DNA from 3 places in the Enterovibrio sp. FF113 genome. Region 2 is predicted to be linked to each of the others. Evidence: predicted binding sites of a transcription regulator. Region 2 holds the regulator's gene; each other region holds the start of a gene.
What was found. Region 2 encodes CRP, which controls carbon source genes, mostly activating them, when cyclic AMP is high. Its sites were predicted from a motif close to TGTGANNNNNNTCACA; they were not measured.

Region 1 (4,936 bases), on a different contig from region 2:
TGCTGTCGCATCAACATGGATGTTAAGTGCGATATCACCGTCTACGTTGACACCCAAAAGCGCTGCACGATCTTCAAATGCCGCCAATTGGTCAGCATCTAGAGCATTGTTCGTCACAGCAAAGCCAGACGTGACATGCAGAGCGCCACGCATTTGCTTAGTTTTCAGTGGTGTTGGGATAATAGATGCTTCAATCGCACCATCCGACAGTTGCGCTACATCGCTGTTTTTTGCAAAGCGCGATGCCGCGGTTGCCAAGATATTGTTGTCTTCAGGCGTGCGTTTCCACTTGTTCCCATCGATTTCAGCAACAAATGCATCAACGTTTTCAGTGTCCATTGAAGCGATGGTTTTTGGTGTTGCATCACCAGCAACAACATACGCACGTGGCATAAAGTCAGTTTCAAACAACTGCCAGTATTCCGCAATCAGGGGAATTTCGATTTTTTCGCCAGCCGCGAAACCATCGAAAGATTGTGTTGGCGTCAGCGCGTAAAGATCACCCGTTAGGTGTTCAATCGTGAAGTCGTCACTTGCGACATCTAGGAACACACGAATGCTGTGCAGATAGATTGTCCAATCGTTGCTAGCAACGGCATCGCCTTCATTAACAACCGTCATGTTTACTTTGTTACAAGATGCCCACTCAGCGCCCATGTCCTGACATGCTAGACCTTCTTGCGCACCATGGTTGGTTTGAACGTCGTAGCTAATGTTCAGCTGAGAAGCCAATGCATCTACCGTTGCTTGTTGTGCAGAGCCAGAAGGCAGAACGCCACAACCAGCCAGACCTGCAGCAACCGCTGCAGATAAGATTCCCATCTTAAATGTCTTATTCATTTGTATTTTTCCCTACGATTTAGCCGAATTCGGCCCAAAAAAAGCCGACCCCGCTAAGGGCCGGCTATATTGACTGTTTAGTCAGTATAATTTAATTAAGGCAGTTTGATTTCCGTCAAGTCTTCAGTTGTGCCGACTTTTTTCATTTCGCCAGCAACGATTTCTGCCAAAGGACCCAAGATAACCTGCAGGTTATTGGTGCCCAATTTAACAACACCCATCGCACCTAGTGCTTTCAGTGTTTTCTCGTCGATCTGAGCGCCATCTTTAACAGTCAGACGTAGACGAGTAATACATGCATCGATAGTCGTCAGGTTGTCGTGACCGCCCAACGCTTTCAAATACTGGCGAGCCAGGATGCTGGTTTCTTTAGATGCTTCAACACCATTTGATTCAGCGTCGTCATCTAGGTCTTCACGACCAGGCGTTTTCAGGTTGAACTTAACAATCGCGGTGCGGAACACGGCATAGTAAACACCGAAGAAAACCAGACCTTGAACGATAAGCATGTACCAGTTAACAGCCAGCGGGTTACGTGTAGACAAGAACATGTCAACAAGACCTGCAGAGAAACCGAAACCTGCAATCCACTGCATAGATGCAGCGATGTATACAGAGATACCAGTCAGAAGTGCGTGAAGCACATACAGACCAGGAGCCAAGAACATGAATGAGAATTCAAGAGGTTCTGTTACACCGGTAAAGAACGATGCGAAACCAGCAGCGATCATGATAGATGCTACTTTTTCTTTGTTCTCAGGCTTAGCCGTGTGGTAGATAGCTAGCGCTGCACCTGGCAGACCAAACATCATGATTGGGAAGAAGCCCGCTTGGTACATACCTGTTACACCAACAGTTGCAGTACCTTCAGCCAGAGACTTAGCGCCACCCAGGAAGTTAGGAATATCGTTAATGCCAGCAACATCGAACCAGAATACTGAGTTCAGAGCGTGGTGCAGACCCACTGGGATCAAAAGACGGTTAAAGAATGCATAGATACCTGCACCCAGTTCGCCCATGCCCTGAATACCTTCACCGAAGTTAACCAGACCACCGTAAACAGTTGGCCATACGTACATCAGGATGAAAGAAACAATGATTGCAGCAAAAGAAGTAACAATTGGAACCAAACGCTTGCCCGAGAAGAACGACAACGCTTTGTGCAGTTCTACTGTTGAGAAACGGTTGTACAGTTCCGCTGACATGATACCGACCAAGATACCAACGAATTGGTTCTGGATCTTACCGAAAGCCGCTGGAACAGCACTTGGGTCAATATTTTGAATTTGAGCAACAGCACCTGGCGACAGTAGCGTCGTAACAACGTACATACCAACCAGACCTGCTAGTGCAGCAGCGCCGTCTTTGTCTTTAGACATACCGTAGGCAACACCTACAGCAAACAGCCAAGACATGTTATCGATAATTGCAGCGCCTGCTTTAATCAAGAATGCCGCCAGAACGCTGTTCGCGCCCCAACCGGTCGGATCGATAAAGTAGCCGATACCCATTAAGATTGCAGCTGCAGGAAGCGTGGCAACGGGTACCATTAACGCTTTACCTACTTTTTGGAAATAACCGAGAATATTCACCTGTGTTCCCCCTATAGTGGTTCTTTCTCAGAGATGTAATGACAACATGGGACTTTTTTTACTATCCAATGTGGGTCAGGTGGAGTTTATTCCATTAATTTCGCCCCGCAAATTAAAACAGGTGCAATTGTGATTTTTGTCACTCAAAACGATACGAGATCCTGTTTTTTGCTAGCACCATCATAAAACTTATTTTATGATGAAAACTAAGATACAAATCCACTATGCTGTATAGTCTGAATTTGAATTAATTAAGAGGTGTACCGTGAGACTTATCCCTTTACAAACCGCACATGAAGTAGGCTTTTGGTCAGCACGCTATATTGTTGATGCAATTAACAAATTTGCTCCAACTGAAGATCGTCCGTTTGTTCTGGGTTTGCCAACTGGTGGCACTCCACTGAACACGTATAAGCAACTGATTAATCTTCATAAGCAAGGCGAAGTAAGCTTTAAAGATGTGGTTACGTTCAACATGGACGAGTACTGCGGCATCCCAGCAGATCATCCAGAATCTTACCGTAGCTTCATGTTCAATAACTTCTTCAATCACATTGATATTAAAGAAGAAAATATTAACCTTCTGAACGGTAACACTGACGATCATGAAGCAGAATGCCAACGTTACGAAGAGAAGATTAAATCTTACGGTCGTATTAACCTGTTCATGGGTGGCATTGGCAACGACGGTCACATCGCATTTAACGAGCCAGCATCGTCACTTTCATCACGTACTCGTATCAAAACCTTGACGGAAGATACCCGTATTGCTAACTCTCGTTTCTTTGATAATGACATCAACCAAGTACCTAAACACGCACTGACCATTGGCGTAGGTACCTTGCTTGACGCAAAAGAAGTGATGATTCTGGTTACAGGTCACAACAAAGCACTTGCTCTGCAAGCAGCGGTAGAAGGTTCAGTGAACCACCTATGGACTGTCTCTGCACTTCAATTGCACCCTAAAGCACTGATGATTTGTGACGAACCATCAACAGCTGAGCTTAAAGTGAAGACAGTTAAGTACTTCCATGAGCTAGAAGCTGAAAACATCAAAAACCTGTAAGGTAAGGAAGTATTCATGTACGCACTGACTAACTGCCGAATTTTTACTGGTAGCGAAGTGCTGGATAATCATGCTGTCATCGTCGATGGTGGCCTGATCCAGAACGTTTGTCCTGAAAGTGAATTGCCAGAAGGCATTGAAACTCGTTCACTTGATGGCGCATATCTCAGCCCTGGCTTCATCGATCTACAACTCAACGGTTGTGGTGGTGTGATGTTCAACGATGAAGTGACCGCGGACACTATCCACACGATGCATCTGGCTAACCTGAAGTCTGGTTGCACCAGCTTCTTGCCAACACTGATCACGTCTTCTGATGAAGATATGAAGGCATCAGTCAGTGCGATTCGTGATTACCAAGCACAATACGAGCATCAAGCACTCGGTTTGCACCTTGAAGGTCCATACCTGAATGTTGCAAAAAAAGGCATTCACAGTGTTGATTTCATTCGTCGTTCAGATGACGCAATGATCGATTTCATCACTGCTAATGCCGATGTCGTCACGAAAGTGACGCTGGCACCAGAATTAACGCCAGCGGATCATATCCGTCAGTTGGCTGATGCAGGTATCGTTGTATCGGCAGGTCACACCAACGCAAGCTACGTTGAAGCGCGTCTAGGCTTTAAAGCGGGTATCACGTTTGCCACCCACCTGTTCAATGCGATGACGCCAATTGCGGGTCGCGAGCCTGGTATGGTTGGCGCTATCTACGACACCCCGGAGGTTTATACGGGCGTGATTGCAGATGGTTTCCACGTAGATTATGCAAACATTCGCATTGCCCACAAATTGAAAGGTGAGAAACTGGTTCTTGTTACTGATGCAGCAGCGCCTGCAGGAGCAGACATGGATCACTTTATTTTTGTAGGTAAGAAAGTATATTACCGTGATGGTAAGTGTGTTGATGAGAATGGCACACTTGGCGGTTCGGCATTGACCATGATTGAAGCAGTACAAAACTCTGTCGAACACGTAGGCATCGCTTTGGATGAAGTGATCCGCATGGCAACCTTGTATCCTGCACGTGCAATCGGCATGGATGACAAGCTAGGGGCTATCAAGAATGGATATGTCGCTAACCTGACCGTGTTTGATCGCGATTTCAATGTCAAAGCGACTGTAGTTAACGGCGAATATACATTGAATTAGGACATTTATGACAGGCGGACAAATTGGTAACGTAGATCTGGTTAAACAGCTAAACGGTGCCGCCGTTTATCGACTTATCGACCAACAAGGGCCGATATCTCGAATCCAAATTGCTGACGTGAGCAGTCTTGCTCCAGCAAGTGTTACCAAAATTACCCGCCAGTTGCTTGAGCGCGGCCTGATTAAAGAGGTCGCGCAACAAGCGTCCACAGGAGGTCGACGAGCCATCTCGTTGACCACCGAATGCGCCCCTTTTCACTCTCTTGCTGTACGACTCGGCCGTGAC
Region 2 (4,936 bases):
GAGCAAGAAGCAAGCTTCGATGAAAAAGTCGAACAAGTCTATGTCCTGCTCAAGAACAAAGAAGCCATGGTGGTCTATTCTGAGTTACACGAAACGGTCGATATCAAGCACGCGCGATCACTCAGCGCTTAACGTCTGCTTGACCAATACGCTACACCCTGTTAATTGTTTGACATCATTTTAAAAATTGACAGGGTTTGTCATGTCTGCAAAACACCCGATTATTGCAGTCACCGGTTCATCTGGGGCAGGAACCACCACCACTTCCGACGCATTTCGGAAGATATTCAATATGATGGACATCCGCGCGGCCTGGGTTGAAGGCGACAGTTTTCACCGTTTTACGCGTCCTGAAATGGACGTTGAAATTCGCAAGGCCAGAGAGCAGGGTCGTCACATCAGCTATTTTGGCCCTCAAGCCAATGATTTCCCAAGACTAGAATCCTTTTTCGATGAATATGGCAAACACGGTACGGGACAATTCCGCCGTTACTTGCATACGTTTGATGAAGCAGTGCCGTATAACCAAATGCCAGGTACGTTTACGGCATGGCAAGATTTGCCAGAGAATAACGACTTAATGTTCTATGAAGGGCTTCACGGCGGTATTGCCGACGGCGAAATTAACGTGGCTCAGCATGTTGATTTGCTCATTGGCATGGTGCCAATTGTGAACCTGGAGTGGATTCAGAAATTTGTTCGCGACACGCGCGACCGCGGCCACTCACGAGAAGCCGTGACGGACTCCATCGTGCGCTCAATGGACGATTATCTTAACTACATCACGCCGCAGTTTAGTCGCACACACATTAACTTCCAGCGCGTACCGACCGTTGATACCTCTAACCCGCTTAACGCTAAAGGCATTCCAAGTCTTGATGAAAGCTTTGTCGTGATACGTTTTCGCGGCATCAAGAAAGTGGATTTCCCTTATTTTCTGGCCGTGATCCAAGGCTCTTTCATGTCACGGCATGACACCTTGGTTGTGCCTGGGGGCAAAATGAGCTTCGCCATGGAGTTGATCATCCAACCGCTTATTCAGCAGTTAATCGAAACGGGCAAGATAAGCTAAGCCCACGAGAGCCTCCCTTTTCTGTATGAAGATCTTGGCAATCCATTGATAAACAGCCAATAGCAAAAAAGGAGGGCATGCCCTCCTTTGTTTTATGGTCACTTCCAACAAAACCGCAAACACGCCATTAAGCCGCCTCACGAACCTCGTAAGAGTGGGTCATTTCAATACTGGCACCCAACATCAAACACACCGAGCAGTATTTCTCTAGGCTGTCTTTGACCGCAGAAGCCACCAATGCTTCATCCAATGCGGTACCTGTGACCACAAAGTGAATATTGATCTGGGTAAACAAGCGCGGTGCTTGCTCTCGGCGCTCTGCCGTCAGTTCGGCTTCACAATATGACACTGCTTGATTAGCCGCTTTAAGCGCTGCAACAACGTCGACAGAGCTGCATCCACCGGCCCCCATCAGCACCATTTCCATTGGACTCGGGGCTTTTTCTCCGCCATTCCCATCCATCACGATGCTATGACCTGAATTCGACTGCCCTAAAAACGTCTCTTTTCCGCACCACTTGACGCTTGCTCGCATCTATTTCTCCTGTTTACTTTCAGTGTCGTGATCTTGTCCACGTTTTTAGCCTTTAATAGGGGGGGAAGTCCATATCAAAATCAAGAAATCGTGCTGGAAAAAGGATAAACTCAATGACTCAAACAGAGAGCTTGTAGCCTGACGGTTGACACTTTATGCTATCCCACGGACTTGTGCCGCAGGACGGTGGGCTAAGGAAGACTCATCAGGCAACAACTGCAGAGGAAATGAGAGATATGGTTCCAGGAAAACCTCAAACAGACCCAACACTAGAGTGGTTCCTTTCACACTGCCACATTCATAAGTACCCATCAAAAAGTACGCTGATTCATGCTGGTGAGAAAGCTGAAACGCTTTATTACATCGTGAAAGGCTCTGTGGCTGTACTGATCAAGGATGAAGAAGGCAAAGAGATGATCCTTTCTTACCTCAACCAGGGCGACTTCATTGGCGAACTGGGCTTATTTGAGGAAGATCAGGAGCGTACAGCTTGGGTTCGCGCTAAATCTCCATGCGAAGTCGCTGAAATCTCATTCAAAAAATTCCGTCAGCTGATTCAAGTGAATCCAGACATTCTGATGCGCCTTTCTTCTCAGATGGCTCGTCGTTTGCAAATCACTAGCCAAAAAGTTGGTGATTTAGCATTCCTAGATGTGACTGGTCGTATCGCGCAAACACTGCTTAATCTGGCGAAACAACCAGATGCTATGACTCACCCAGACGGTATGCAAATCAAGATCACCCGTCAGGAAATCGGTCAAATCGTAGGTTGCTCACGTGAAACCGTTGGTCGTATTCTGAAGATGCTGGAAGAGCAGAATCTAATTTCTGCACACGGTAAAACTATCGTGGTATACGGTACTCGCTAAGCATTATTGCTTTGAAATGAAAGCCACCATTATGGTGGCTTTTTTGTTTAAGCATGATCACTATCACGTCAAAAAATCCACAAAACCCCTTTCCCAGTGCTACCTTTCAATGCAAAGCATGTATACATTTACGTGCAACGTTTTTTTGCGATGATGGAGCATCGATATGGACTTGGAACATCAAGCGTTTAGCCGCATAAATACGACACCTGCCGTCGTCCCTTGGGGTCAGGTCAGCATCGAATTGACTGGCTTTGCTGGTATGTCTCACTATCAGCTACAGCGCATGCTCGGTGATGACGGACGCAAATCAACACCGACCTCTCACGAAGAGTGGCCATCAAACTTGGTATCAGAGCGCAATTAGATCGGCGAACGGTACACGCGATGGGCAATCGCTACAGGAGTAGCGACTGCATGAGCCACTAACGGTCCCTACTTATCGGTACTTTCAAAGATTTTATCTGCCGAGGCCTCAACAAACCCTTGATACAGGCTTCCGTTCGGTAACGGGTAACGTTTGGCAAACTCATAAAACCCACCCGGGATCATCAGTTCTTCATCACTAAAGCGCACCGTCACTTTGTCCGCCATGGTTGCCGATTGCTCCAAGCGCACTTGCGGACCCCCTTTCACCTCACCGCCAGATTCATTAATCGCAAAACCTGACTCTCGCAGCAATTGGTTCACATCCAACACGTCATGGAGCGTACTCAATTGATTCACACTCACCGTGAAATGATTGGCACCAAAGCCATGAGCAGACAGCCAACCTGCATATTCACTTTCCGCCGCTAACTGATGATAAGTTTCCGTGTCAATGCCCCACAAACGACCACCATACAAGAACGCGGGATCATTAAGTGCTGTGTCATCTACCTGATCAACCAAGGCACGAACAGCCTGCTGCAGTTCCGTGGAACACTGTCCCACCAGCAACTCACTGATAAACACTTTGGGTGCATCAGGGTTAGGATGCTCATAATGCCGCGCGTACAGTTTTTTCGCTTTGAAATGGTACTCCCCTTTAGGGGTATAACCGATGGCGATAAACGGCGCAGCCAAACGATCTAGCCCCACCTTGGGTAACGCAAAAGTGCGCAACGCGATGTGGTCATTGAGAAGCGGACTGCCCTCTTCTAATAACGCATGCACTTTTGCTGCCGACGGGCATAACCTATCGATATAGTCTTTCCAAAGCTCATCAAATAAAGCCTGAACGCGCTCCATCACATCCTCCTACATTGAGTGTTCGGTAGTTACTTATCTTTTGTTACAACGACAGCCCAGGGCTGAGTTGATCAGGCAAGGACACATCCTCACCTTCCATTGACGCCATAGGATAAGCGCAATAGTCAGCGGCATAGTAAGCACTTGGTCGTAAATTGCCTGATGCTCCCGGCCCGCCGAAAGGTGCATCACCACTCGCGCCCGTTAGCTGGCGATTGCGATTAACGATACCTGCGCGAATATGGTCAAGAAAATACGCCCATTCTGCGTCATCGGTTGAAATTAACCCTGCCGACAAACCGTAGCGGGTATCATTGGCCAGCGTGACTGCGTCTTCAAGAGAGTCATAACGCACCACTTGAAGTAGTGGCCCGAAATATTCTTCATCAGGCAATTGAGCCACTTGGCTCACTTCAATAATGCCCGGAGTGACGACGGCATCATGCAGCAACTGGGCTTTTAGAAGCGGCTGCCCACCCAGTGATTCGAGATTGCCCTGAGCAGCAAGAATGCCTTCTGCTGCGCGCACAGAGATTTGTGACCCCATGAACGAGGCAGGTTGATCAAATTGACCACCCACTTTGATGTTTTTGGCCATCTCAACCAAACGCGAAAGCAATGCATCACCGCGATCGCCTTTCGGTACATAAAGACGACGAGCACAGGTGCAACGCTGCCCTGCACTGATAAATGCGGATTGAATGATGGTATACACGGTGGCATCAAGATCGCCGTATTGATCGGAAATCACCATCGGGTTATTTCCGCCCATTTCCAACGCCAACATTTTGCCCGGCTCTCCCGCAAATTGACGATGCAGAATATGACCTGTGTTAGCGCTACCTGTGAACAACAGACCATCGATGCCTTTAGATTGTGCCAGCGCCTCGCCCGTTTCACGCCCTCCTTGGACCATATTGATCACGCCTTTCGGCAGTCCCGCCTCAATCCAAAGCTTAATGGTTTCTTCTGCTGTTTTTGGCGTTAAATCCGAAGGTTTAAATACCACGGTATTCCCCGCCAACAACGCGGGAACAATATGACCGTTCGGCAAATGTCCGGGGAAATTGTAAGGCCCAAATATCGCCATTACCCCTAGAGGGCGATGGCGTAGCACCGCCTGTGTGCCAGCAACATCTTTGCTGCGCTCACCCGTTCGTTCTTGATAAGCACGCAGTGAAAGGGCAATTTTCCCGACCATGGCAGCAGCTTCAGTGCGGGTTTCCCACA
Region 3 (4,936 bases), on a different contig from region 2:
CCGCGGGCGTATCACCAAGGTAATTCGATTTCCAATCGAGTACGTAATAACGTCCCTGCCAACAAAACACCAAGTCGATAAAACCTTTTAGCATGCCACTTGCCGTATCAAACCCAAGCTCAGAAGCCTTAGCAGAAAGCGGATCGTGCGCTTGGATCAGGCGATTGACGCGACCACATTGAAGACGCTCAACGGGCATCACGAACTCCATTTCTGTTAGCCGTGCTGGCGCGTCAATTTGCGACAGCGTAAGTCCTTGCTCGCCAAGCGATTGCGCTACAACATCGGTCAGCAAGCGCTGCAAAACAGGCACCCAAGCTTCGTCGTAGTTTTCCATCGCCAACGCATGACGGATCATCTCCGCCACTTCTTCGCTGTACATATCTTCGCCGAAATCAACATTTTCAAATAAAGTATGCAAAAACGTACCGGGGCGTGCACCTCGTGGGAATTGGAAGATCGATCCAAACTGGTCAATAGGTTCATGCTCATCGCTTTGCTCGTCGGCAGCATCAATATCAAACGCAGGTAAATCGGGTAGCGCAGAGCTGTGCCCTTGCTTAACCAAACCGGAATAACTGGTTAAGCGCCAATCGCGTCTTATCGTCCCTTTGAGTTTTCGCGCAGCAATGGCCTCATCAACCGCGTCCTGTGCCGCGAATTTTCCGCTGGCATCGCTTGGTGGCGAGGTAACGGTGCATTGATGTTGGTCTTTGACAAGATCAATCACAGCCGCGTGAAGCGCATCAGCATCCCCTGCTTCGCCTTTTTGAATCAAATACCCCAGCGCAGAGTTGTGCAGCCCAGTATCCCCTGTTGATTTACGTCCGTCTTTCAGCGGTGCTAACCCAATAAAGCAACCATAAACAGCGCGGGTCAATGCCACGTAAATCAAACGCAGATCTTCAGCGAGACGCTCTTTATCTGCTTGCTCAATCGCAGGTTCTGGGTTGGACAATGCCAAGGTCGGCGTATTGTCTTCGTCGTGGAAAAACGGCCTGTCTGACGGCCTGAAATTGCACGCAAAGGGCAAATACACCAAATCATATTCCAAGCCTTTGGATTTATGGATGGTGACGATTTGAACCAAATCACGTTCAGATTCCAAACGCACCTGTTGCTCTTCGCTGTTGCCATTGGGATTGTCGATATGATCAGCAAGCCAGCGGATCAGCGCATGGTGGCTATCTAGGGTTTGGCTCGCTTGTTGGAGTAATTCGCCGAGGTGCAATAAGTCAGTCAATGCTCGCTCGCCTTCGTCTTCAAGCAATAAACGCTCTGCGATACCGCGACGCTGCATAACCTGACGCAACATAGGTAAGATGCCGCGTGAAAACCACACTGACTGGTAGGTGGCGAATTCGATAACGGCCCGCTCCCACGATTTTTCATCATGATTCAAGGCATCGAGCTCTTCTGCGGTTAATGCAAATAAGCCACTGGCGAGCGCCGCGCGAAGTGCACGCTCATTATCGGGTGATAACACCCCAGCCAAAAGCCGCTGCAGATCGGTCGCTAAGGCGCTGGAAAACACACTGTTGCGATTGGACAAGTAGACCGATGCAATGCCCTGTCTCGCCAGCGCTTGCTTAACTTTCGCCGCTTCGCTACCTGTCCTCACAAGAATGGCAATGTCACCCGCGTGAATGGCTTTTTGACTCTCACCTTTACAAAAATGCGCACGCTCCTCGTTACCCGCCGTCAGTATCTCTCGAATACTGCTCGCGGTAGCAATCGCCATCGTCGATTGATAATCATTCTTGCTGACCAATTCCCGGTCATCCGGCAACCAGAAGGTTAAGGCTGCTTGTTGTGCGCCATCGTATTGCCAATGTCTTTCTTCTGCTCCTGGAGCATGATCAACCGGCGTAAACGGGATATCACCTTCGTAAATAAACGGTGCGTCAGCATAGGAGAAAACACGATTTACCGCTGCCACCATGTCAGCCGTTGAACGCCAATTGATGCCAAGATTGTAGTGTTCGGTGATCTGTCTACGTGCATGAATATAGGTAAAGATATCCGCACCACGAAATGCATAAATTGCTTGTTTCGGATCGCCAATCATAAACAAACCGCACTGTGGCGCATCAGCATAAATATCGCTAAAAATATGGTACTGCTGAGGATCCGTATCTTGAAATTCATCAATCATAGCGACAGGGAACAAAGTGCGGATCCGCCCTGCAAGCACGCGTTCACTGTCTTGACTCAGTGCTTCTGACAACTGAGAGAGCAAATCATCAAACGATAACCAGCCAAAACGGCGTTTTTCCTGCGCGAGTAGAATTCGCACTTCTCGAATGGCATGTGCCGTTAGCGCATCTTTGAGTGTCGGCGGAGAAGCCAACAACGTATCAATGGCATCAAAAACGGTGTGTGTGGGCACTTCCCCTTTCTTGGTTTTTTCACTCAAGATGGATGCGGCGAAGCGAGGTAGATTGGTCGGAAAATCGTAGTTTATCGTTGGGACCTGAGCCCAGATACCGACTTCTTCTAGCCAATTTGGCAGTGATCGTTTGCTATAGCTGCGTTTATCAACGCCCGATGACGAAATCAACGCTTCTAAGTCAGGCGCAGCAGCGCACCACTGCGATTTCACACCCTCAATGCGCGCTAGATTATCTTTGTGCAACTGTTCTAAATCATCGGGCATCTCGGGCGCTTGAATGCTGACCAGAGGTCCCGACAAATACACACCAACATCGCCCAACAATGAGAGTGGAGACGCCCAATAGCTTCGCACTACCCCCGCCAAGGATTTCGGCAAGGGATAAAACTGACGACGCCAGAAATCAGAGACAGCACGCTCTCGCAATGCCGACTCATCGGTGATGAATTCATTGCTAAACAAGCTACCGGATTCAAACGCATTTTGCGTCAGCATACGCTGACAAAAACCATGAATCGTGTATATCGCAGCTTCATCCATTTGGCGTTCCGCTTGCAGCAGTAGCTGCTCAGCGTGCTTGTGATCACTTACTTCATCAAGCAATGGCTGAATGACCGGATCGCGACTTTCACCCCGACTGAATGCCAATCTTGCTTCGTGAATACGCGCACGGATGCGATCTCTTAGCTCCTGCGTTGCCGCTTCAGTAAACGTCACCACCAGAATTTTTTCGACCGTCAGTGGCACCTCATGTGCCGACGCTTCAGTGCCATGCCCCAAAAGTAACCGCAGGTACAAGCCCGCGATGGTAAAGGTTTTACCGGTCCCCGCAGAGGCTTCGATCAGTCGCTGACCAAAAAGCGGAAAGGTCATGGGATGAAGAGGTTGAATTGCCATGCAATGTCGGCTCACTTGAGATGAATAGCTGGATTTTATCAAGTCTGGGACCGAATGTAATTGAAATGCCTACGCAGACTTTATTGACACTTCACGCTTTAAAACTTAGACATAAAACGCGAAGAAAAATATGTATGCGACCAGACTCTCAGTATTACATGTTTCAGCGTATGAATAGCTATTGATACCCCCCTCAAATTAGGCGACCCTTCTTGTTTCAAAGTTGTTACAGCACACTAAAAAGCTGAGTATCTCTAGTATGAAATTTGTTGCGAATCTTTCCGTAAAACATAAGTTACTGCTTATTGTCTGCCTTTCAGTGATTAGCATTACCCTTCTCACCGCTTTCCAAGTCCGAAGCCTACATAATGACCTACTCGAGGAGAGAAAGAGCAATCTTAAGCAGACCATTGATATTGCTTGGCAAATCATCGACAACAATTATCAAAAAGATGCCTCAGAAAAAGGGCTAAGCAATGCAATGGCGGCGCTACAGCCCTTGCGATTTGGTACTGATGGCTACTATTTCGTTGTTGATAACAATGGCACCATGTTAGCTGGTGCGAAGAGCTGGATCGGACGTGATTTCAATACATTCCGCGACAGCAATAGATCCGCGGTGTTACGCGATATGAGGCAAGCGGCTCAACCTGCAGTTGGTGGATTTAGCAGTTATTGGTTTGCCAAACCTGGCAGCAATACCGGCATTGAAAAAGTCAGCGCCGTAAAACGCCATGCGCCGTGGGGCCTTCTGATTGGCACGGGCATCTATATTGATGACCTTGAAGCATTAGTTTGGAAGGAGGCGAGTAAATCTGCATTACTCGCGCTGTCCTTCACCATGGTATTGATTCTATTGGCGACAGTACTTTCCCGTATGCTGTTGAAAGCTATTCGTGAAATTCAGCGTGCGTTAGGGGCTGTTGCGAAAGGCGACCTCACCGCAAGGGCCGACGTAAATAGTGGCGATGAACTAGGAGAGATGGCGCAAAACCTAAACGATGCCTGTCAACAACTTCAAACTCTGCTCTCTAACGTGGATACCACGCTTCACGAGCTTGATTGCGACAGCAAAACGATGGAGCAACTGGCTACTCGATCGACAGATGGCATCCGTAGTCAAAGCCAGGAGTTAGATTTAGTCGCAAGTGCTATGGAAGAGATGTCTTCTGCCATCAAAGACGTAGAGTCCAGCACGCTGACGGCACAAGACAGTACTCGTCATTCACGAATGCTGGTGGGTGAAGCGGAAAAGGCACTCTCAACGTCTCTTGGCAAGTTTGAAGAGGTTAACCGTGATGTGATTGATGCTGAGCGTAACATTCGTGAGCTTGCCGCTTCGAGCGACCAGATCAGCGATGTGGTCACTGTTATCAATGATATTTCAGAGCAAACCAATTTGTTGGCTTTGAATGCCGCTATTGAAGCCGCTAGAGCAGGCAGCGCAGGCCGTGGTTTTGCGGTGGTTGCTGATGAAGTAAGAAAGTTGGCTCATTCGACTAAAGAGTCGACCACGCAAATCAACGCCATCATTGAGAAGTTGCAAGAACGCGCTCAGATAGCGGCGAAGATCATGAGCAGTGGTACAGACAAAACTGCGCAGAGTCTAGAGCAGGCGCGTCAAGCACAGTCGCAATTGTCTGCTCT

Region 1: a site for CRP is predicted at 2,561-2,576, ahead of nagE (N-acetylglucosamine-specific PTS transporter subunit IIBC). Genes of this name have one in related genera too.
Region 3: a site for CRP is predicted at 3,425-3,440, ahead of recB (exodeoxyribonuclease V subunit beta). Genes of this name have one in related genera too.

Annotation. Positions count from the first base shown of each region.
Region 1 is NZ_JBGONO010000025.1:72,249-77,184, reverse strand. It holds gene ACED36_RS18230 (beta-N-acetylhexosaminidase) at 1-840, opposite strand, end outside; gene nagE (N-acetylglucosamine-specific PTS transporter subunit IIBC) at 936-2,432, opposite strand; gene nagB (glucosamine-6-phosphate deaminase) at 2,698-3,498, shown strand; gene nagA (N-acetylglucosamine-6-phosphate deacetylase) at 3,514-4,650, shown strand; gene ACED36_RS18210 (ROK family protein) at 4,658-4,936, shown strand, end outside.
Region 2 is NZ_JBGONO010000004.1:199,010-203,945, reverse strand. It holds gene ACED36_RS04905 (YheU family protein) at 1-132, shown strand, start outside; gene ACED36_RS04900 (phosphoribulokinase) at 203-1,072, shown strand; gene ACED36_RS04895 (OsmC family protein) at 1,200-1,607, opposite strand; gene crp (cAMP-activated global transcriptional regulator CRP) at 1,844-2,476, shown strand; gene ACED36_RS04885 (hypothetical protein) at 2,643-2,843, shown strand; gene ACED36_RS04880 (DUF1338 domain-containing protein) at 2,912-3,706, opposite strand; gene astD (succinylglutamate-semialdehyde dehydrogenase) at 3,750-4,936, opposite strand, start outside.
Region 3 is NZ_JBGONO010000026.1:8,809-13,744, reverse strand. It holds gene recB (exodeoxyribonuclease V subunit beta) at 1-3,289, opposite strand, end outside; gene ACED36_RS18320 (methyl-accepting chemotaxis protein) at 3,549-4,936, shown strand, end outside.